DNA from 3 places in the Candidatus Nitrosoglobus terrae genome. Region 1 is predicted to be linked to each of the others. Evidence: predicted binding sites of a transcription regulator. Region 1 holds the regulator's gene; each other region holds the start of a gene.
The links. The regulator sigma-54, encoded in region 1, starts transcription at its own class of promoters, with help from an activator protein. The targets are predictions, from matches to a motif close to TGGCANGNTNCNTGCTT.
Positions count from the first base shown of each region.

Region 1 (8,157 bases):
GATTCAAACTCACGTACTATAGATTATTTTATGGAGCAGTTTATCTCAACAGTGATAGATCAGAAAGGTTTACTTCTCTACCAATTATCAGGCGCTTATATGGCTCATTATCCCGATAACGACACTATAGATATCACTGCACCTCACATGTTGTTTTATCATCAGGTTGCAACTCCCAGCTGGGATGTTATTGCTGAGCGGGGGCTGACTAATAGCAATGGTGATGAAATTTATCTTCTGGGTAAAGTAATTATCCATCAACTTAAGGACAGCTCCCAAACCAGCCACATGAAGATATTAACTCGAGATGTACGAGTTGAGCCTGCTGCAAAATATGCTGAGACTCAGCAGCCAGCTACTTTATTAGATAATTATGGAAGAACTGATGGTATAGGCGCCAGAATCTACTTTAAAGAGGAGCGTGTAGAAATTTTATCTCAAGTTAGAGGAGACTATGCCGCAGCAGATAAGCCTTAGATTAATAATTTTTTGGCTTATTACCCAAAATCTAGCTTATGAAACTGCTTTAGCTTTCTCTAACGATTCAGGGCAACCCATTCATATTGAAGCTGATCGAGGGGAGCTAGACAACCGCAAACAGGTTGCTATTTATTATGGTAACGTACACCTTACCCAAGACAATTTACGTATTGACTCCGATACGCTTACTATTTTTTATACTCCAGAGAAAAAAATCAAGAAAGCCATTGCGGAAGGTCAGCCTGCTTGGTATCGGCAGCAATCTAATGATGATAGTGAAGATATGCGAGCTAAAGCCCTCAAAATAGAATACCATGCCGATAATGCCACTATCTATCTCTTCCAAAAAGCCCATGTTTGGCAAGGTACAAACGAGTTTACTGGAGATCGGATTGTATATGATACAGAGCACCGTATTGTCAGAGGCCAAGGCTCTAAAGCTGGATCTGGGCGTGTACACGTTACTATCCGCCCTGATGAAGTCGAACCCTCACCCAATAATTCTAACTCTACTCCTAAAAACTCAGATTCTACACCATCTCTAGCAGCTCCTCCTAAAAATCAGGTAGCCGATAATCAGCAGCTTAAAAGCGGAGAAGATCAAGGCCGTACCACAGATTGGCTGGCTTTATACGATAGCGCTAATATTAAGAGTAACCAAATAATACTTCTCCAGCCACGTACTCAAGTCACCATTATTAATCGCAAAGATGAGTGGCTCCATATCACTACGCTCATAAAAGGTGAGCTGCTAGAAGGCTGGGTCGAAAAGAAGTTTATTCGGTTACCTGAATCAAATACAGATTCTATATCCTCCTCTCCCATCCCTATAGAATCTTCTAAAAATCAGGTAGTTAAAAATCAAAAATCTGAAAGCAGGCAGGCTCAAAATCGTACCACAGATTGGCTAAATTTATACGCTAGCACTGATATTAAAAGTAACAAGGTAGCCCGTCTTCAGCCCCAGACCCAAGTCACTATTATAGATCGCAAGGATGAATGGCTCTATATCACTGCTCTTGTAGAAGGCGAGCTACTGGAAGGTTGGGCTGAGAAAAAATTTATTCAATTACCCGAAACAAGTATGAATTCTACGCACCCCTCTCCCATCCCTATAGAATCTTCTAAAAATCAGATAGTTAAAAATCAAAAAATTGAGATCGGACAAGATCGGGGTCGCACTGCAGATTGGCTAAGTTTATACGCTAGCGCTAATATTAAAAGTAACAAGGTAGCCCTTCTTCAGCCCCATACCCAAATCACCATTATAGATCGCAAAGGAGCCTGGATCTATCTCACTGCCCTCGTAGAAGGCGAGCTACTGGAAGGTTGGGCCGAAGGGAGATTTATTCAACTACTAGAGTCCAGTCAGCCGAAATAATTACATTATCCATGAGCAGACTATCAGCAGATCATCTCGCCAAGCGCTATCAATCTCGATGGGTTGTTAAAGATGTCTCTCTAGAGCTTTTAAGCGGTGAAGTTGTGGGATTATTAGGCCCAAATGGTGCAGGTAAAACGACCTGTTTTTATATGTTAGTGGGATTAATTCCATCTGATAAAGGGCTAATTTCCCTAGATCACCATGACATTACTCACTACCCTATTCATCGTCGCGCTCGTCTAGGAATCAGCTACCTTCCCCAAGAAGCTTCAGTTTTTCGTAAGCTAACCGCCGCTGACAATATTGCTGCTATAGCTGAAACTAGATCCGATCTGACAAAGCCTCAGCGCAAGGATTTAGTCGACAGTTTACTACATGAATTAAATATTATGCATGTAAAAGATACCCTAGGCATGAGTCTCTCAGGCGGGGAACGTCGACGAGTTGAGATCGCTCGTGCACTGGCAGTAGATCCACAGTTTATATTATTAGATGAGCCTTTTGCTGGCGTTGATCCTATCTCAGTACTTGATATCCAAGGTATTATTCGGCACCTCATAGCCCGCGGCATTGGCGTTTTAATTACTGATCATAATGTTCGAGAAACTCTCGGGATCTGCAAACATGCCTATATTGTTAATGCAGGGGAGGTCATTGCTAAAGGCGAGCCTCAGGAAATTCTTAATAATGAGCGGGTAAAAGAAGTTTATTTAGGATATAATTTTTATCTTTAGCTGCCTTTGTGGCACATTTATTGCTTAATATTATAGCTAATCTTGCCATAACAACAGATTTTCCAAACATGAAAACTTCTCTTCAGTTACACTTGGGGCAGCAGCTCACCATGACCCCCCAAATGCAGCAAGCAATCCGCCTGCTGCAGCTCTCCTCCCTAGAGCTACAAACTGAGATTCAGCAAACGCTAGAATCTAACCCATTACTAGAGCAAATTGAAAGCGAGGAGGATCAGGAATATTTACCCAGCCATGCTTTACAAAAAGAGTGTAATTCTGACAATAACGAATTAAACTCCTCTCTAAAAGAGGAAATTATCCCTGAAGATTTACTCTTGGATTCCAGCTGGAGCGATACTTATGATAGCGTATTGTTACTCACTTCCTCCGAGCAGGAGATCTTATCAGACTTAGCTCACCAAAAAAATAATGAAGAAACCTTGCAAGAATATCTGCTTGGGCAAGCCTATTTATCTTTTACTGATAAAAAAGATTTTACTATTGCAGCTAGCATTATTGATGCTATTAATGATGAGGGATATTTATGCGATTCTCTCACAGAAATAATGCAAGATTTACAAAAAAATATAGTGATTGATCCTAATGATGTCAAAGTAGTGCTACACCGCATACAAAATTTTGATCCCCCAGGTATTGGAGCAAGTAACCTAAGTGAATGCCTACTACTACAACTCAAGCGCTACCCACCTGATACTCTCTGGTTAGAAGACGCTAAAAAACTGATTTCTCACCACCTAGAGGCACTTAGTAAACGAGATTACGCCCAAATAATGCGGGGAATGAAATTATCCGAACAGGATCTACTCGCGACTATTCGCTTAATTCAAACGCTTAACCCTCGTCCAGGAAATAAAATACAAGCCAATAGAGTAGAATATATAGTACCTGATATCTATGTTACTAAACGTGGTAATGGCCGCTGGGAAGTTGAGCTTAATCCTGACATAGTACCCACCCTCAGAGTGAATAATTATTATGCTAATCTTATTAAACGCGCGGATAGTAGTTTCACTAACAGCTACCTTAAAAACCAGCTCCAAGAAGCCCGTTGGTTTTTAAAAAGCCTGCATAATCGTAATGAAACGCTACTTAAGACCGCTTGCTGCATTATCGATCGTCAGCAAGCATTCTTAGAATATGGCGATAAAGCTATGCAACCTTTAGTTTTACATGATATCGCTAAGGCAATTTCTATGCATGAATCAACTATCTCTCGCGTGACTACTAACAAGTACATATATACCCCCCAAGGAATTTATGAGCTGAAGCATTTCTTCTCTAACCACGTGGCTTCACAAAATGGTAAGGAATGTTCTGCAACAGCTATTCGCGCAATCATTAAAAAACTCATTGCAGTAGAAGATCCCCGCAACCCCCTAAGCGATGACAAAATTGCGCAAAACCTAGCTAAGCAAGGAATTAAAGTAGCGCGGCGTACTATTGCTAAATATCGAGAGTTCCTAAATATATCCACCTCTCATGAGCGAAAACGTTTAATCTAACCTGCTATAAACAATAGGAGTAGTTATGCAAATAAATATTACTGGTCACCATATCGAAGTCACTCAAGCGTTACGTCATTACGTAGAAAATAAATGCCAGCGCTTAGAGCGTCACTTCGATCAATTGTCTAGTATTCATGTAGTACTTAGCGTTGAAAAAACAAGGAAAAAGGCTGAAGCAACCTTGCACCTTGGAGGGGTTAGCGTGTTTGCTTCATCTGAAGATGAGGATATGTATGCGGCTATAGATAATCTAGTTGATAAATTACACCGACAGACTAAAAAACAACGAGATAAACTCAACGATCATCATCGTAGTGAGGGGATAGAAGAAAAAAATAAATAAAGAATTATACAGAAAGCACATGCGAGTTACCGAGATCCTAGTTCCTCAAAAAATTGCTATTGGCGCTACTGCCAGCAGCAAGAAGCGAGTATTAGAGCAACTTAGCGAGTTACTGGCGCACGGTGCAGATGACGTAGACTCAAAAGAAATCTTTGAACGTTTACTTGCTAGGGAACGTCTTGGAAGTACTAGCCTTGGGAAAGGAGTCGCTATTCCCCATGCCCGTATAAGTAGTAGTCAATACCCTTTAGTTGCATTTATGCGTCTAGAACAAGGAATTGATTTTGATGCCATAGATCAGCAGCCAATAGACCTATTTTTTGCCTTACTCGTCCCTGAAGAGTCAACAGAAACTCACTTACAACTACTCTCCCAATTAGCAGCAATATTTCGTAACCATAAGCTACGGGACCATTTACGAGATGCTAAAGATCCAAATACTTTGCTAGAAGCCCTGAAAAAATGGGAACAAACCACAACAGTCAATAACATTATTAATCATTAAGCGAGCTCATACGAAATGGATTCCCCTAGCCAAAGCAGCGCAATAGGCCATGGGGTACTGCTAGTGATTTTTAACTTAGGAGTCCTATTAACTGGAGAAAGCGGTATTGGCAAAAGTAGTTTAGCTTTAGAGTTAATTAGACGAGGGCACCATCTAATTGCTGATGACACTCCCATTTTTCATCGCGAAGGATCTACTAAACTAATAGGCAGCTGTCCTTATATATTACAGGATTTTTTAGCAGTACCCGGCCTAGGAGTCATCAATATCCGCGCTATTTATGGCGATCAAGCTATTATTGATCATCACCCACTTGATTTCGTTATTCGCCTTATTCCTAATAAGTATATTGAGCCACTAACCCGTAGCTTAGGCCAATGGGAGCAATTAGGCATTAAAATGACTGAGCTTACCTTACCTTTAGCAGGAAATATTCCACAGGCAACCATGATAGAAACAGCTGTTCAAGATTATCAGCTACGGTTGAAAAACTATGATGCCTTACTTGAGCTACAAAAGCGACAAAATAAATCTATCTAATGCTTACTGCTAGGTTAAGAAAAAGATAACAGTTTTTATAATATTCTATTTTGTATACATACATTATTCATAGATGAACTTCGCTTAAAATAAAACTAGTGTAGATCCAATGAGATTGATTATCATTAGCGGGGTATCAGGATCAGGAAAAAGCATCGCTCTTCATGCTTTAGAAGATCAGGGTTATTACTGTATTGATAACCTCCCTATCGATCTTCTCCCCCATTTTGCCCAGAAAATGCAAGGAAGTACTAATCGACTGCGAGCTGCTGTTGGTATCGATGTGCGTAATCTCTCCCAAGAATTAAAACAATTTCCTCAGATTCTAAAGGAAATTGAAAGCACAGGAATTGAGTGTCGTATTATCTTCTTGGATGCTAATGATGCAACACTCCTTAAACGTTTCAGTGAAACCCGTCGTAAGCACCCATTCGGTCATATCCCTCTAGCAGAGGCAATTCGCCATGAACGAAACTTACTAGAAGCTATTTCTGAGAAAGCTAACCTTAGGATAGACACCACGTGCACTACAGTGCACCAGCTACGAGATTTAATTAGCGAACGAATTGGCAATAGCGCCTCTACAGAGATGTCAGTATTATTTCAATCCTTTGGCTATAAGCATGGAGTTCCTTTAGATGCTGATTTTGTGTTCGATGTCCGCTGCCTACCTAATCCTCATTGGGAACCCCATTTACGCCCCTTGACGGGGCGCGATCCAGAAGTTATTTCCTATCTTGAGCGCCATAAGATCGTCGCCAATATGAAACAAGATTTAATTATATTTTTACAACACTGGCTACAACATTTTCAAAATACCAATCGCAGCTATTTAACTGTTGCTATTGGCTGTACAGGAGGACAACATCGTTCTGTTTATTTAGTAGAGCAGCTTACAGCTCATTTCCGCTTCCTTCACGACCAAGTGCTTTGCCGTCATCGAGAGTTATCATGACTGTCGGCGTACTTATCATTACCCACGACAATATTGGTCCGTCTTTACTAAATATCGCCAACGATATACTAGGGAGCTGTCCTTTGCAGCTTAAGGTATTACACGTTACCCGAGCATCTCATCTAGAATTCTTGCAAGCACAAGCACAAGTATTGATAAATAGCTTAGATACAGGCCATGGGGTCTTGATTTTAACAGACATGTATGGCTCTACACCTAGTAATATTGCCTGCAATGCAGCTGATAAAAAACACGCTCAAGTAGTATCAGGTCTTAACCTGCCCATGCTAATACGGGTACTTAATTATTCACGCCTAAGCCTTAATGAGCTAACAGAAAAAGCAATCAGCGGTGGACGTGAAGGAGTCCATATCTGCCTGACTACGATAGAGAAACATAATGATACGCGGTGAGGTCATTATTCTAAATAAATTAGGGTTACACGCCCGGGCTGCGGCCAAATTCGTTACTCTAGCTTCACAGTTTACCAGTGAGATACGAATCCAGCATAAAACAAAAGAGGCTAATGGTAAAAGTATCATGGGGATAATGATGCTTGCAGCTTCCCAAGGATCTCACTTATGTATCACAGCCTCAGGATCCGATGAGATAGCAGCACTACAACAATTAGAAGCCTTAATTAATGAGCGCTTCGGGGAGCATGAATGAGCATTAGAGCCAATACCTCTCTCAGGACTAGAATATGACCTTAGCATTACATGGTATTGGAATCTCACGAGGCATTGGTATTGGTAAACCGCACATACTTGCACGAGATCAGCCCGAGACTAATAAACGTATATTAGCGCCAAACCTCATCGAAGGTGAAATTCATAGATATCAAGCAGCCCTCAACACAGCTAAAGCGCAGCTACACACTATTCGAGAACAAATCCCCAGTAATGCTTCTATTGATATAGCCGCCTTTATCAATACCCACTTATTGATGCTTGAGGACAAGGCGCTTGCTACTGCCCCCATAGAGTTAATACAAACGCAACGCTGTAATGCCGAGTGGGCACTCATGCTACAGCATGATCTCCTAACAAAGATTTTTAATGAAATGGATGATCCTTATCTTCGTGCCCGCAAAAATGATATAGATCACGTTGTCAATCGTATTCTAGGAATCCTCACTAATTCAGAGATATTCCGCCATGAGGATACGGGTAACCGGCTTAAAGGTTATATTGTATTGGCTGACGATTTAACGCCCCCGGATCTTGTGTTAATGCAGCAACAGCAAATCACGGGCTTTGTTACCGAACAAGGCGGCACTAATTCCCACACTAGCATACTTGCTCGCAGTTTGGGAATCCCTGCAATTATCGGCCTGCGAGGAGCTCGGCGCTACATTCAAGATAATGAGATTATTATTATTGATGGTGAACAAGGCGTTCTTCTTGCTGGGGTTGACGGGTTTCTTATTGGTAAATTTCAAGAAATACAAGCTGCTCAACGACGCAGGTTTTCCGTCTTGGCAAAACTCAAGCGCCAACCTGCTATCACCCTTGAAGGCCAAGCTATCACTTTAGAAGCCAATATCGAGCTGCCAGAAGATTTACCGTTAGTGGCTGACTCCGGAGCCAGAGGCATAGGACTCTACCGCACTGAGTTCCTATATATGAACCGCACCACCCCGCCTAGCGAAGAAGAGCAGCTAGAAGCCTATACTCTCGTAACAAAAACC
Region 1 covers NZ_AP014836.1:1,765,147-1,773,303, forward strand. The annotation lists gene lptC (LPS export ABC transporter periplasmic protein LptC) at 1-477, shown strand, start outside; gene lptA (lipopolysaccharide transport periplasmic protein LptA) at 455-1,861, shown strand; gene lptB (LPS export ABC transporter ATP-binding protein) at 1,873-2,598, shown strand; gene TAO_RS08375 (RNA polymerase factor sigma-54) at 2,667-4,121, shown strand; gene hpf (ribosome hibernation-promoting factor, HPF/YfiA family) at 4,147-4,467, shown strand; gene TAO_RS08385 (PTS sugar transporter subunit IIA) at 4,487-4,972, shown strand; gene TAO_RS08390 (HPr kinase/phosphorylase-related protein) at 4,988-5,512, shown strand; gene rapZ (RNase adapter RapZ) at 5,622-6,467, shown strand; gene TAO_RS08400 (PTS sugar transporter subunit IIA) at 6,464-6,880, shown strand; gene TAO_RS08405 (HPr family phosphocarrier protein) at 6,867-7,136, shown strand; gene ptsP (phosphoenolpyruvate--protein phosphotransferase) at 7,171-8,157, shown strand, end outside.

Region 2 (8,157 bases), 1.1 Mb from region 1:
CGCTCAACTGCTGGATGAATCTGCTGCTTTGCACCATACCGATGAACGTCAGCTGTTAAAGATTATCTTAAGTCATTGTGATCGGGTTAACAGTATTATTAAAAACGTGTTACAACTTGGCTATCAAGGCCCAAGTTTATTGGATTCCATCGCCTTAAAGCCATGGTTAACGAGTTTTCTGGAAGAATTTTGTGCCACTAAGGAAATTCACCTAGAGCAAGTGGCTCTGCAGGTAGATCCAGAGCACGCGCAAGCCTATGCCAATCCCTCTCAGCTTTATCAGATTGTCTGGAACCTTTGCGATAATGCGTGGCGGCATGCCCAAGGTTCTGGCTATCCGCCTTATTTCCAAATTATAGCCGGCATAGAAGAGCATAGCCGTCAGGTGTTTTTAGAGGTGATTGATACCGGTTCGGGGGTTCCCAATGAGATTGCTGAGAAAATATTCGAGCCTTTTTTCTCCACTCAAGGTACCGGATTAGGGCTGTATCTAGTACAAGAGTTGTGCGAGCGCAATGGTGCTACCATCCAGTATTTCCCCGGACCCAAGGGCGGAAGCTGTTTTCGGATTTGCTTTATTTCCGGGGCTGAAATTAATGCCCCATGAGGACTTCACCCCTAGCCCTCATTGTTGATGATGAGCCAGATATCCTAGCTCTGCTGGAGCTAACCCTCGCCCCCATGGGGATCCGCTGCCAAAAAGCCGCCAATCTTGAACAGGCGCAGCAATGCCTCCAGCAGCAAGGGTTTAATTTGTGCCTGACGGATATGCGCTTACCCGATGGAGATGGGATTACGCTGGTGAAACACATTAATCAGGCGTATCCCCAACTGCCTGTTGCCGTCATCACCGCCCACGGCAATGTGGAAGCGGCGGTCACGGCGTTAAAATCTGGGGCGTTTGATTTTATTTCCAAACCAGTGGATCTGGGCACTCTCCGTAATTTGGTCAACACCGCCCTGAAATTGCCCTCCACCTATCCGCAAAAAGAGCGCCGGACTCGCCACCAACTACTAGGGGAATCCCCTCCCATGCGGGTCGTGCGCGCCCAGATTGCTAAATTAGCCCGCAGCCAAGCGCCAGTTTATATTAGTGGTGAATCTGGCACCGGCAAAGAGCTAGTGGCGCGGCTCATCCACGCCCAAAGCCCACGTTCGGCAGGGCCGTTTGTACCTGTCAACTGTGGCGCTATCCCGGATTCTTTGCTGGAAAGTGAATTTTTTGGCTATGAAAAAGGCAGTTTTACCGGCGCTCATCGAGACAAGGCGGGATTATTTCAGAGTTCTGAAGGGGGTACGCTGTTTTTAGATGAAGTGGGGGATTTATCCTTAGCTATGCAGGTGAAACTATTGCGCGCCATTCAAGAGCGAGCGGTACGGCCTTTGGGAAGTGCGAGTGAAATCTCAGTAGATGTTCGCATTCTCTCCGCCACTCATCAAGATCTGGCGTTATTAGTTAAGCGGGGAGAATTTCGTCAAGATCTGTTCTATCGGCTGAATATTATTGAGCTGCCTCTGCCGCCCTTAAGAGCGCGATCAACGGATATCCCCGCCTTGGCAGATCATATCCTTACGCGGCTAGCGGCCACGAATCAAATGATCTGTCCCCAACTCACCCCCGAAGCGCTGGCAAAACTCCAAGCCTATCATTTTCCTGGGAATGTGCGGGAGCTAGAAAATATCTTGGAACGGGCGCTGATTTTGCGGGAAGAGGAATTGATTCAGGTGGAGGATCTCCAGTTACCGGTAACTAGCCATGGCCTTAGTTCAACTCTTACGGTTGATTCCTTAGAAAACCGGCTTGAATCTGTGGAAAAACAAGCCATCCTCCACGCTTTAGCCCAGACCGGCTATAACAAAACCGCGGCGGCTAAATTGTTGGGGATCACGTTTCGCGCCCTGCGCTATCGGCTGAAAAAATTGGATCTGGAATAATTGGGGCGGCAACCGCTGCTTTGTTTAAAACCCTCAAATCGGCTTTCCTCAGTCCCGCCTAGGGTGGGGGCTTGCCCTGATTATTGCTTGATTTCCGGTGGGTAAGCGTTATTGGTCTCTAGCTATGGATTCCGCTGTTTTTCTTTATTTATACCCATCCCTATCAATTTCAGTGACGTACTACGTCACTATGGCCCTTGAAGGTCACTGCAAACAAATTTTAGTTCGCTGTTAACGTCTCCCCTTTGTTTCATCGTTGTTAATTGCTTGACGTTTTGCCCTCAATACTGTGATCAAATTCACAAAATAACCCCATTTCTGCTCGTTCATCTCAATGATGGCATTGGGATTGCTTTATATAAAAGCATAGGCAGTTGAGCAAAAACATTCACTGTCTGTTGAAAATTAAATTTTTATCCACGTTATATTTATGATGTAAACGGAGTGAACAATAATGATGAAACAACAAGGTTTTACTTTAATTGAATTAATGATTGCCGTGGCCATTGTGGGCGTGTTAGCGGCGGTGGCTATTCCCCAATACCAGACTTATGTTGCCAAAACTCAGGTGACTCGCGCTATTTCCGAGTCTAGCGCCCTGAAAACTGTGGTTGAGGATTGTCTTAACAATGGTATTCCTGACGGGCAATGCGATCCAGCTGGAAGCCCTTCTGATATTCTTAAAGGCTCTACCCAAGGATCTGAGGTCGCGGTTCAGGGTTCTGGATTTCCACAAGTTACAATAGGAGCTAAAGGAGCTGATAGCACTATTATAGCCACGCTCAGTGCCCAGGACGGTGGCCATGCAGCAACGGCTATCGACGGGGATACAGTGACTTTAACTCGTGATGGTACTACTGGTGCTTGGAAATGTATTTATAGTGGAGCTGCTAAATACAGCCCAGCTAGCTGCCCTGGCACTGCTGCTGGTGGTTAATACCTAAAGGGTATCTTTCATTCAAAGCCATGCTCTATTTACTGGAGCGTGGCTTTTTAGGTTTTACCGTCTTCAGTACGCTGGAGTTTACATACAACATGAACCATATCCAACAGGGTTTTACCTTAATTGAACTGCTGGTAGGGGTCGCTATTTTAGGGGTGATTACCGCCACGGCTGTCCCTTGGTATCGTACTTATCTTCCCCGAACCCAAGTGGCAAGGGCGATTGTGGAGCTGAGCGAGCAGAAGGGGGTAGTAGAACAGTGTTTAGGGGCGGGTTTGCTGAATGTGGGCGCTGGTCTAGGCGCTTGTGATCCCACGGCCATGATTTCCGATATCTTGGCTGGTAATCCTCCTCAAGGATCAACCGTGGCCCCACAAGGAGCGGTGGGCGGGTTTCCCATTATTTCCAGCCCTTTGCAAGAAAATGGCACCACTATTCAAGCTGAATTTGGCAACCAAGCTTCCCCATTTATTCAAGGTAAAACCCTCACTTTCACTCGATCTCAAGGGGGTACATGGCGCTGTCGCTTTAGCGGAGATTCTACATACGCGCCGACTAATTGCCCAGCGGAGCCGTAATCTAGGGTGGCTATAGCGCTAGCTCTCAGGATAAAATTCCTCATCTAGGATTTGTTCTAAACTCCAACCGGTGTGCTCAAAGGCAGGAGGGAAAGCGCTTTTAGCTAAATGCGTCGTCTCCCATGCCGCTTGAGGTACAGCAGCTAAATAAGCCTCTAGTATCGTCTCACCTAATTTTGGCTTAAGGCTTGGATTAGCTTTGAGAACTTGGCTAGCCCTAATCCGCTGCTCATCAATGGTTAACCGCCAACTATTGCTCCGCCGTTTGGGTTGGTATTGCCATTTGAGTAGGTGAGATAGAGTAATAATCAAACGGTTTTTTAGCTCATGGCGTTCACTTCTGCCCATCTCTTCCAATTCCTCGGCAATTTGATTCATATCCACCTCGTGAAATTTTCCTTGCCGTAGTTTTTCTGCGGTTTCGTGAGTCCAAGCGTAGTAATCGGTGTCATGGGTGCTCATGGTGTCATCTCCCAATGTCAGATTTGGGTAGGCGGGGTTAGTCTTGAGGATAAAACGCCTTATCTAATACTTGTTCCACTGTCCAGCCGGTGTGTTCAAAGGCGGCTAGGAATCTGTTTAGATCTAAATTTGTTTCAGCATAAGATTCCAATATAGTCGCTTCTAATTCTGGCTTAAGGCTTGGATTTTTCTTTATCAGCTTTCGGATTCGTGATCTCTGCTCAACGATGGTTCCACGCCAACTATTGCTACGGAAATCAGGCCGATATTGCCACTTAAGCAAGTGAGCGATGAGTACAATTAATCGTAATCGGTTCTCCAATTGCTCTAATTGGTTTTTCCCCATATCTTCAATTTCTTCAATAATCACCCCCATATCTACCTCAGTAAATCGACCTTGTCTTAGAAGCTTAGCAGTTTCTTGAGTCCAACCGTAAAAATCAGTCTTATAGGTGCTCATGATTTCTTCTCTCAAGGGTTTAGGGGTCGGCGGGGGTTAATCTTCAGGGTAAAAGATCTCATCTAACACCTGTTCTATCATCCAGTTTGTTTGCTCAAAGGCAGCAGGAAAGGTTTCTTCAGTGAGATTAGTTTCTCGGGCAGCCTGCATCAAGGCTGGGATATAGGCTTCTAAAACAGCCTCGCTTAGTTTAGGTTTAAGACTTGGATTTTTTCTAAGTACCCGTTTAACCCGAAATCGCTGCTCTTTAATGGTTAATCGCCAGCTATTGCCTCTGCGATCAGGTTGATATTGCCATTTGAGTAGGTGGGCTAAAATAATAATCAAACGGTTTTCAAGCTCACCTAGTTCACTTCTGCCCATCTCTTCCAGCTCCTCAGCAATTTGATTCATATCCACCTCGTTAAATTTCTCTTGGCGTAGTTTGGCTGCGGTTTCATAGGTCCAGGCGTAGTAGTCCGTGTTATAAGTGCTCATGGGTTAACCTCTCAGGGGCTGAAGAATAAAAATCCAATGTAATGGGGCGTTAGCTTTCAGGATAAAACTCATCATCTAGCACTTGTTCTACCATCCAGTTTGTTTGTTCAAAAGTAGGGGGGAAAGTATTTTTAGCTAAATGAGTTTCTCTAGCAGCTTGTGGTATGGCAATAAGGTAAGCTTCTGATGCTGACTCAGCCAATTTAGGCTTAAGACTTGGGTTTTGTTTAAGTACCCGCCTAATTCTAACTCTCTGTTCGTCAATAGTCAGTCTCCAGCTATTGCCTCTGCGATCAGGTTGGTATTGCCATTTGAGCAGATGAGCCAATAATACGGCGAGGCGGTTTTCAAGTTCATGGCGTTCACTTCTGCCCATCTCTTCCAGCTCCTCAGCAATTTGATTCATATCCACCTCGTTAAATTTCCCTTGCCGTAGTTTAGCTGCGGTTTCATAGGTCCAGGCGTAGTAATCCGTGTCGTGAGTGCTCATTAATCTATTCTCCTTAGAATTAAAATCTGCGCTTGATAACCCCACTAATTATTATGGCATGCTTAATATTTTTAGATGATTATCTTAAAGTGCGGGGTAAAACTTAAGCTTAATCGGCTAAAGCAATCTATGAGTACCTATAAAACTGATTGTTATGCGTAGCCCTAAGAGATGGCCATGAAGCCCCGCCAAGGTCGATTTGAGGAAGTGGAGAATATAGGAAAAAGCGAGCTGAGGGTCGATTAATAAAGCATTAAAATCAACCCCAGCCTAAAACCTAAACTAAGGAGGTCTATAAGGTTATCCTTGAGACTGATTTAGATGAATCGGTATTTCCTGCTGCTTTTGATCACACAGGTAGGTTGGACGTGAGATCAGGTACTGGATATAGCATGGCTACCAGACTAGGGTTGGCCAGTTGATTAATAACTACATTGCACTGGAGTGATTAAAAATTCTCCAATCAGCTGGTGATCACTGCCGTAAAAAACATAGTGAGCGTTAATCCCATTTTCAAAATATAGCGCCATATCTGGGCTATTGCAGGCTAAATCCACCGCTCTGGGTTTCATCTTATTCACAAATTCACGGCTATTAAAGCTGCTGGCGACTCGGTTTATTTTGTCGTAGTTATATTTTAACTCTCCTTCAAGGGCTTCAACTTTGCTCAGTTTAGTCTCATGATCCACCATTCTTGGGAGATTTTTATTAATTTGATCTGCGATAATGGCTAAAACGGCTTGGGTATGTAATTCTTCTGCCGTGACTTTTTTGCCGGTAGGCAACACAATACCCCCTGCATCTAGCCAGTAGGTTTTCACTGCAAATAGTCCTACCAAGATAAGAGGAAAGAAAAGCAGCGCATATTTTTTAATTTTGTTCATAATTTAACCTCTAATAAACAAGTGATAGTCTTAATTTCTAAGCGTAAAATTAGACTGGAATCAGTATATCAGAATCATTTATTCATATCGCAAGGCTTCAATGGGATCTAGTCTTGCCGCTTTCTTAGCCGGGAAATAGCCAAAAACAACCCCCACAGCGGCTGAAAACAAAAAAGCTAAGATCACAATGCTGGGCTTGAGTATAAAGGGAACTTGTAAGACACTGCTTAACCCTAGAGAGGCGATAAGCGCTAGTAAAATACCCATTAAGCCTCCGAAAGAAGACAAAACCACCGCCTCAATTAAAAACTGAAGCAAAACCTCCCGCTCAAGGGCACCAATGGCCAGACGAATACCGATCTCTCGGGTACGTTCAGTCACTGATACCAGCATAATATTCATGATCCCAATCCCACCTACTAACAGACTCACAGCGGCTACCGCCCCCAATAAGGTGGTCATCACTTGCGTGGTACCGGTGAGCATTTTGGTGATCTCCTTCATGTCTCGAACGGAAAAATTATTCTCTTTTGAAGGAGTAATATGACGGCGTTTGCGCAGCAATTGTTCAATATCCCGTTGGGCTTTTAAAGTTGAAACCTTCTCTTGAACTGATACTTGGATTAAAGGAATATCTTGATTGCCGGCAATACGGCGCTGGAGAGTACGTAAAGGAATCAAAATAATATCATCCTGATCTGAGCCCATCATGGACTGACCTTTGGCTTCTAAAAGCCCCATGACTTGGCAGGAGATCTTTTGCAGGCGGATATGACTACCAATTGGATTTTGATCCCCAAATAGCTTTTCTTTCACCGTGGCACCTAGAATGCAGAGCGCTTTCCCCGCCCGCAGTTCACTGTCAAGAAAAGCTCTTCCTATCTCAATGGTTTGATTGCGAACCGTAAAATAATGGCTATCAATACCGGTGACGGTGGTGGACCAGTTGGTGTTACCGAAAATGGCTGTTAAGGGATAGGAGGCAGAGGGCGCCACTGCGGCGATAGTGTCAATCTCCCGGGCAATAGCCTCAGAATCTCGGAGACTAAAAGGCGGGGCTACGGAAGACAGTCCCGGTCCCATTCTCTGGCCCGGGCGAATGATTAATAAATTACTCCCGAGACTGGCAATTTGTTCAGTAATGCGGGCGGTGGCACCGCTGCCTAGGGTGACCATGGTAATCACCGCTGCTACGCCGATGACAATACCTAAAATAGTCAGAAAGGAACGCATCAGATTACGGCGAATTTCGCGCCAAGCTAGTAGAAAGGCATTCCACCACATGGAGCTATTTTAGCTGAAGTTGATCGGATTCGATGCGGCCATCCATAAAATAAATAATACGCTTAGCATAGGCGGCGATATCGGCTTCATGGGTTACCATCACAATGGTGATGCCTTGATCATGATTCAAAGATACCAGTAATTCCATAATTTCATGGCTGCGGGCTGTATCCAGATTACCCGTCGGCTCATCAGCAAATAACACTTGCGGTTGGGTCACAATGGCCCTAGCAATGGCAACGCGCTGCTGCTGGCCGCCGGAAAGCTCACTGGGGGTATGGTGCTCCCAACCGCTTAAACCCACGGTAGCTAAAGCGGCTTTGGCTTGCTCGTGACGTTCTGTGGTGGAGATACCGCGATAGATCAGGGGTAGTTCTACGTTCTCAAGGGCTGAAGTGCGGGCTAAGAGATTAAAGCCTTGGAATACAAATCCTAAATAATGGCGGCGTAATCGGGCGAGCTGATCACGGGATAATCGGTTCAGCTCAACTCCTTTAAAGAGATAGGTTCCGGAAGTGGGCGTATCTAGGCAGCCTAGAATATTTAAGCAGGTGGATTTTCCCGATCCACTATGGCCCATGACGGCGATAAAATCCCCAGTCTCTATCTGCAGATCGACTTTCCGCAAAGCTTGCATGGCTACT
Region 2 covers NZ_AP014836.1:616,753-624,909, forward strand. The annotation lists gene TAO_RS02950 (two-component system sensor histidine kinase NtrB) at 1-607, shown strand, start outside; gene TAO_RS02955 (sigma-54-dependent transcriptional regulator) at 604-1,935, shown strand; gene TAO_RS02960 (pilin) at 2,390-2,872, shown strand; gene TAO_RS02965 (pilin) at 2,971-3,456, shown strand; gene TAO_RS02970 (DUF29 domain-containing protein) at 3,475-3,918, opposite strand; gene TAO_RS02975 (DUF29 domain-containing protein) at 3,956-4,378, opposite strand; gene TAO_RS02980 (DUF29 domain-containing protein) at 4,415-4,855, opposite strand; gene TAO_RS02985 (DUF29 domain-containing protein) at 4,905-5,345, opposite strand; gene TAO_RS02990 (hypothetical protein) at 5,768-6,229, opposite strand; gene TAO_RS02995 (ABC transporter permease) at 6,308-7,513, opposite strand; gene TAO_RS03000 (ABC transporter ATP-binding protein) at 7,518-8,157, opposite strand, start outside.
Region 2: the regulator sigma-54 is predicted to act here: its motif matches at 2,274-2,290, upstream of TAO_RS02960 (pilin).

Region 3 (8,157 bases), 1.6 Mb from region 1:
CCTCCTTTAGGTTTTAACACTCGTTGAAAAAAGATCGCAAATACTCCCATGCCGATGATAAAACTTATTCGTCCTAGACTTTCAGCATATACTTCTCTGGTTTGAGCATTTGCCATCGCTGTGATAAATAAAGCGGACAAACCAACTGGGATAGCCCAAGTAATATTTCGCCGCCAAACCTCTACCGCTTGGGATCCCCAGCGAAAATGAGCTTGGGCTACCCCATTATCTTTGTAACATAAGAGCTGAAGCCCGTGCATTGAAAATAAGGGCAGCGTAATAGCAGTTAATCCAGCCCCTACCGCTTTACTAAATTCAGAGGCTTCAGGGGAAATCTGTAACAGCCAACCAGTAAACCCAGATAATAATGGCCATGGTAATGCCGCCAGTAACGTTACGGTTAAAGCTCGAAGGGTAAAATTAAAACGATCCACATAAATCATCGCTACTCGCTCTGCAATCGATTCCAGAATCTTAGGTAAGCGATGGCGCATCAGGGTTAGCCCGATAAAAACGAGTATTACGGTAGTAATTAATAGAATCTCATCCATCACAGCTACTCTCAACACATGGGTAGTTTCTAGCCAATTACTTGGAGAGAATAACCAAGTGATGCTAATCAGCAAGCCATGCCAAGTCCTAACATCTAAAGGGGAGGTACTTGGAATCCAGAGTAAATGCTCATCTAGAAACTTTGTATATTGCTCAACCTTACTGATCAGCTGCTGTTGGGTAAAGTCCAAATCTCCTATCGATAAGAGATACTGGGTTTGGGTTGCGCTGAGTTTATCGAGCAAAGAGCGCTGGCTTTCTAACAGCTTACGTACCTCTATTTTTATCTCCCCCTGCTTAGATAGAGGTAGCTGTAAGCTAACTGGTCCAGCTAGTTCTTGGTTTACAGCATCATTAATCTTGCTAAGCTGTTGACGTTGATCGTCAATGCGCAGCTGACTGAGGCCGACTTCAGCCATTTCTTGACGATTCTTCCTAATTTCAATCCGATAATAGCTTAGCTCAGGTAAGCTACGGCGTTGTTTTTGTAAAATCTGCTGTAACGCTTCATTCAATCCTGCAATCTCTAATCTTTGCCGTGCACTTTTAGATTCTTGTTCTATCAGTTTTAGTTGGGTTTCAGCAATCTCACCCTTAGCAGGAATTTGACTTAACTTGGCAACCATGGAAGCAAGTTCTTCCCCCAGCCGTGCATTTTGCTCGGCCAATCTTTGGATAGCTGGATCTTTACCCGCTGATTCTTGTTCAGCTAGGGCGGTCACTCTCTGAACCTGCCCTACCTCGGTCTGCCGCCGCTGATTAATTAATTGTCGTAGAAATTTAACCTGTACTTGAGCTTGCGCAATCTGTTGGGCAGTAAGGTCGCGTTGCGCTTTCAATAACTGGAGCCGTGGATTGTAGCTTAATAACTCCTGTTCAAGCATCTCAATTTCACTAAGACAAGCTTCTAATTTGGCTTGAGATGCTAGTTGACTGGCTTCAGAAATAAAAGAAATTTCCCCTTCCCGAGGGGGTACTTTAAGCTCAATTTCTATCTGCTCTTGCCGCTGCTTTGCTTCTGCTAACTGATCCCGTGCCTGTCTAATCCGAGGTTGCTGCTCCTGTAGCTGTTTATCTAACCCCGCTAAGACCCCCTCTAAGGCGGTTAATTTTGCCTCTCTTTGCGTTAGGTATTGCTCTAGATCAAGAAGAGAAGTACTATCGCCCGATTGATTTAAAGGAGTAATAACCCTATCTGTACTTGTGGACGCAAGATCTTTGTTTATTTTCTCTATCTGAGCCGGTATCAGCTCAATAGCCTGCCTATAAGCACTAACATTATCTTTATAAGTCTTAACCGCCTGTAAACGTTCCTTTGCTAATCGGTATAGATCTAATAATTTTTTCTTCTGTACACTATCTAATCCTTGATCCTCTTCTATCTCCTTAATTTTACCTTGAACTTGCGCTAGTACCGCACCAGAATCTAGATGGGTAATCTCAATCGCCGGCGTTGCTAAAGAAACTCCAATAGCTTCTTGCCATAAAATAAGCATAAAAAATAATTTTAATAGCCATATGCTGATATTACTTAAACTTATCGTTTGCTTCATAACAACCGATGAGTTAATTATTGCTAATACTCAGCAAAACTAGCCCTGTATCCGTTGCTTAATTTTCCCAGCTGTTTGACGTATTTTTTGTAGCCACCGTCTCGCCCAAGCAAACTCAATAGCTAAAATACCCAATCCAATTGGGATGACAACAACAGCCGGGCCAGGTAATACAATCATTGCAATCCCAACTAAAAGTACCAAAGTGCCTGAAACCAATACCACAATTTTCCGTGCTTGCCGATAGCTAAGAACGGCTAAGATAGCTACATCATTAAAAAGAGGCTTCTTATTATGAGAATCTGTAGGTAATACAGCTATTGAGGCAAGGATACTAAACGTAAGAATAGTGCTGATAACAGCTAAAGAAGTAATATTTGGAATAGGATAAGATTGAATGAATATTATTTTGATTGCTAGATAAGCAAAAATAAAAACCAAACCCAGCTTAATATAACGCAACCGATCTATATAGTCTTTAAGGGTAAGGTAAAGTGCTCTAAAACCGAGTAGGGAGAACGCGTTACTGGTAAATACCAAAAAAGGATCTTGACTCACTACAAAAGCCGCTAGGGTAGAACTAAAAGCAAAGATTAAATGACTGCTCGCAATTAATCCCCACGCAAGTATAAAGGGAGTTATAGTCTGATTCCCCCATATAGGGCTAAAGAAATTTTCCCCTTTAAAATTATCTGTAATTGGATAAAATCTCATTGCCAATAAGATTAATGGATTATGCCCTATGATGACTTTATCTTGGTGGATGATAAGCGTTTTTATAGCTATCATGATGAGTACCCATCCAAATAGATAATTCATCCAATGGAAGCGGTATATCAATACAACACCTAGTGCAATCATACCCGCCCGTAATCCTAGTACACTTAGGGTACTCCATTGCAACATACGATCTTGCTCCACCAAGGGCACTTTTAAGTATAAAAAGATCGTAGTAACCGCAAAGATATTATCTACAGATAGGGATTTCTCTAAGAGAAATCCAGTAAAGAATTGAATAACAGCCTGTTGTCCATTAGCCGTATGGGATGGTAGATCAGCCCACCCAAACCAGTTATTTTCATACAAAAAATATATAAAAATATTAAAACAAAGGGCGGGTACTCCCCAAATAATTACCCAAGACAAGGATTCTTTAGCAGGTATTGTGCGCGTCCGTCTAAGGCTAGGAAGAAAAAAATCTAAAATGGATAACCCAATAATGATCCCAATAGATCCAATCCAAACTAAGGACTCCATTACTTAATTATCCCTAAATCTACACCTAAAGATTGCCGCTAACCTCCACTTGATTTTTGATTTTTATTAAAATTAACATTAATAGCCCAGTGCTTGCCTATAAAAACAATTAAGCTTTATTTATATTGATAAAGCGCATATAAAAATTTCTTTGCATTTTGTTAATTTTAAGAAAATCATTATGCACACTAATACTATAACCATTAATAACGCAGCAGCTCCAATGAAAAGACGATTAAGAGAGTGGCTAACTTGATATTCTCTTAATCGTCTCCTAAGCTGAGTTCTAGCTCGACGATGCTGAATCACCTTAGGAGATTCAATATTACGCCGATCTCTAATAATACGTCGCTCAAATGACAGACCTAGCTTCTTAGGTTTGCGACGATCGAACCCTGAGCGACGATCCCGCCAAAGATACTTAGATTCATAGTAAGCTAGGATGGAAGATTTTACAGCTTCTTTACTATACTTAGATAGCATAAAACTTAACTGTAAGCTTTCAGTACTTAGCATAAACAAAAACTCTTAGAATTATAATAATTTAAATCTATAGACTAGATCTATTACTAGACAACACTAGGTATTACCCGGTGATCGGAGCTAACGGCTAGCGTGTCACAACCGCATCTGTAAGATTACTTTAATTGCAATCTTTACACTCCCATTCTCGTATATTTAGCGGCAGTTTCTCACCTATTACACCACACTCAGAGCATACACCGGTGGTTTGGCTCTATTGTGAGGGCCTTTTATTTTTCGGAATGCCTGTATTTTTTCTATGCAAGATATATCATACCAATATTTCAGCGGCAAAGAAGCGCATAAGTTAAGCAAATTTTATGCCATTAAACTTTAGCTACCTCCATCTCATAGCTTTTTAAAGCCAAATCTAGATTATTTTTCTTGATTTAATTAAATTATAAGGCGGTACTTCATAGGAAGTAAGACCGGCTAAATACTTTAGCTTAACCACTGGCGCAGGCGCGCACGAAGGCGTAGTACGGCTTGGCCATGAATCTGGCTCACTCGCGACTCACTAACCCCCAATACTTTACCTATCTCTAAAAGATTTAAATCTTCGACATAGTAAAGCGACATGATCAGTCGCTCCCGTTCTGGTAGATTTTCAATAGTTTCCACTAATGCAGATTGAAAGTTTTCGTTCTGTAATATTCCGCTAGGATCTTTTAAAGAGGTAGTAGGCAGGTTAACATCTTCATTTTCTCTGAACTCATCAAGGCTAAGTACTTGATAGCTCCCAGCATCCTGCAAGAGTCGATGATATTTATCAAGAGATAATCCTAGCTCTTTTGCCACTTCATGATCCCTCGCCTCCCGTCCCTCCCGATTCTCAACCTTTCGTATTGCCTCAGTAACTTGTCTTGCTTTACGGTGGACAGAGCGTGGAGCCCAATCATTGCGGCGGATTTCATCTAATATGGCACCACGGATACGGATTCCAGCATAGGTTTCAAAGCTTGCACCCTGGGAAACATCATAATTTCGAGCTGCTTCCAATAAACCAATCATCCCAGCTTGAATAAGATCATCTAAGCGCACGCTAGGCGGTAGCTTAATCGATACATGATAGGCAATACGCTTAACTAACGATGTATACTCAATAATGACATTATCGATATCTTTTTGGGTGCACGCAGCAGTATAATGGGCAATAACAGCATTCATACTAATCCTTCCTTATCACTTGCCCTAACATAGCTGTTCATTAATCCTTCTAGGAAATACACCTTTAACCAAGATTGTAAGTTATTTTTAATTTTCATCAGTTATCTCTCTACTAAAAATTACCTTAGTTCTATTTTTTTATATTTATATATCTCTACTCGAAGTAGATCCAAACTAAACATATAAAAAATCACTATTAATATTCCTATATCCCCAATAGCCTGCTTTTACAGCCACTCATTCACGTTTAAATAAAGAATAAGCAATAACTGTTCCAAATCACCAAAATAATATTAATTATTTATTAACCCATTGATAATAAATAAATATTTTATTATTAATCTAAGCTAGTATATAAATAATATGACGGGATTTTGACTTTATAGCACCTAACCCGCCAAATATTTGGCATATTATCTATAGCATCACAGAAAGCACTGCTAAAATGCAGGTAATAGATGACTGTCAATCTTGTGGTATTACGGCTTTATTGAGCTGAGATCTTTTTACTCAATCAATGATTGATTAGAGGATCTCTATAGAAATAGCGGCAGGTTTGTACGCTTTACCAGAAAACCACATACTTGAGGGCATAAGATTAATCTAGTAGAAAATCATTGTTACTTATAATAATTTATAGATTTTTATGTCTGCTTTGCTCCCGCATATTACTTTAAGAAGATGTTTGCGATTTTCTAGAGGAGTTCGGTAATCCTAAAATTTCTAAAATCTCAGGTAGAGCTGTTACTAACGAATACTGAGGATTATAACCGAGCTCTTTTTTTATTTTGGCGCAGCTATACCATGCAGATCCGGTTATTTTGTATAAAACCTTAGAGTCTAAAGGCATCTTCCTTTTCAATATCGACCCAGCAAGATCACCTATTTTGGCACTTACCCGCAGGATCCAAATAGGAAAAACCCATGGAGGAATGGATCGATCCAAAGCTTGGCAAATCAATAGGTACATCTGACGAGAAGAGTAAATATAATCATCAGTAACAATATAAGTTTGGCCATGAGCCTGATGGTTTTCAACGGCAAGTAACATGGCCTGCACTACGTCCTCTACATGAACCATTGAGCGTCGATTCCCCGCTTCAGACAGCGGCGGGAACCAGCCCCGAGCAACAGCCATCGCCATCCGAGGAAGATTTCCTTTACTATCACCCCCATACACCATAGGGAGTCGTAAATTACAAACATGCATGTTATAGGCACGGCCAGATTCTAATACAATCTGCTCAGCGCTTAATTTCGCCCGACCGTAAGCTGTCTTAGGGGCAGCTAAACTTAACTCATTCAGACAGCTCTCTGTCCCCTCACCCATAGCTTTTACACTACTTATAAAAATAAATCGCTTAACACCTGTTTTTATGGCTAGTCGAAGTAATTCTCTGGTACCTTCTACTATTAATTTTTGGTGTAGCCGTTCCGCCTCACCTGTTTTATCATCCTCAGCAAAGCTGCCACTCGCTAAATGAAAAATAGTATCTACTCCCTCGCATACATCCTCAGGTAGCTGGGGTATCGCTAAATCCCCTTGAAACATTTCTAACGAAGAATCACTCCATATCGCTTTAGCTTTATCGGTACTTCTTACCAATACACGAATTGATACCGATCTTGAAAGTAATGTAGCCACCAGGCGTTGGCCAATAAAACCCGTTGCCCCAGTAATAAGTAGCTTCATTCAGGTTAGATACCCTATTAATTAGCGGCTATGCGCCTGTTTTGTTACGATATCCGATGGGGGATCGACTCTTTCCAAGGGAACTCTATGTGATGAGATACCGGAAGATCTAGCAACCGCTGGCTTCTTCTTACATTCAACTACTAATTGCTCTAGTAGGGTTAATCCAGCTAATACACAAAAACGACCCCAAACCGTACTAATTACTAAACTCATAAACAGCAGGGAGTATTGCTGGCGAAAAAATTTCTGGTAAAAATACACCATCCCCTTATGTTTATGCCACAATACCCGAATAGGCTGATACTTACTACAAGTACCCTTATAATGAACAATTTCTACACTAGGAACAAATAAAATTCCCCAGCCTGCTTGCTGAAATCGCATACACCAGTCCAAATCCTCGCAATGGAGAAAATAATTCTCATCCAATAATCCGACTTGCTGTAATCCTTCTTTTCGAACTAGCATAAAAGCACCAGAGATGGCTTCTATTAATATTGGATGAGTCGGTAAAGGTTCATGGGCCAAAACAAACCCACGAAATTTTGGATGATGAGGCAAAATTTTATTTAAATGCAACACGCGAATCAAAGATCGCCATGGCGTCGGCACTCGGCGACGACACCCAGCTTGCTCAGTTCCATCAGGATTTCTAATTAAACATCCCACCATACCTACTTTGGGATAGGTCATCATAGACTCGATAAGACTTGAAAGGGTATTAGGACGAATAATACAATCTGGATTAAGGAGCAATACATAATCCCCCCTTGCCTGCCTTAAAGCGATATTATTAGCTCGCGCAAAACCTAAGTTATAGCCATTCTCAATAAATCGAACTTGAGGATTTTTACCCACGACCCCACGTAAACAGGCAATACTGTCATCTTGGGAGCCGTTATCTACAATGATCACCTCTATAGGAATATTCGTTTTTAGTACTGAGGATACTGCCTCGCTTAGTAACCATCCTCCATTAAAATTTACAATAACCACTGAGACTAAAGGATGATCTTTAGCCTCATTAGCATCTAGTCCATATACCTCACCTACAGTTTTCATAAGTAGATTTGCTCATATCATTTTCTTTAACTTATTATAATTAAACTAGATTTACTATAATTAGGGAAATTTAGGAGGATAATAAATATGATGGTCAATAGCCTCAATGATCAGGTCATTGGCAACCTCGTTATCCCAATGAGTCAGCCCTTTACCTTGCTGCTGCCATGACACTAGCCCATTTATTAACATTAATTTTCTAGCCTCGATGGCATCATAAACCTCAGCCGTTATATTTATATTAATCTTCAGCATCGCAGCAAAAAAAAGAAAGAAAAAACATTTAATTACCCATGGTTTTCTTAAAAATTCAAAGATAGATAAATAAATGATGGCACAAAACAATAA
Region 3 covers NZ_AP014836.1:172,066-180,222, reverse strand. The annotation lists gene TAO_RS00900 (mechanosensitive ion channel domain-containing protein) at 1-2,048, opposite strand, end outside; gene TAO_RS00895 (TerC/Alx family metal homeostasis membrane protein) at 2,145-3,362, opposite strand; gene TAO_RS00890 (hypothetical protein) at 3,483-3,878, opposite strand; gene TAO_RS00885 (RNA polymerase sigma factor FliA) at 4,326-5,051, opposite strand; gene TAO_RS00880 (NAD-dependent epimerase/dehydratase family protein) at 5,725-6,744, opposite strand; gene TAO_RS00875 (glycosyltransferase family 2 protein) at 6,766-7,809, opposite strand; gene TAO_RS00870 (hypothetical protein) at 7,870-8,157, opposite strand, start outside.
Region 3: the regulator sigma-54 is predicted to act here: its motif matches at 5,312-5,328, upstream of TAO_RS00885 (RNA polymerase sigma factor FliA).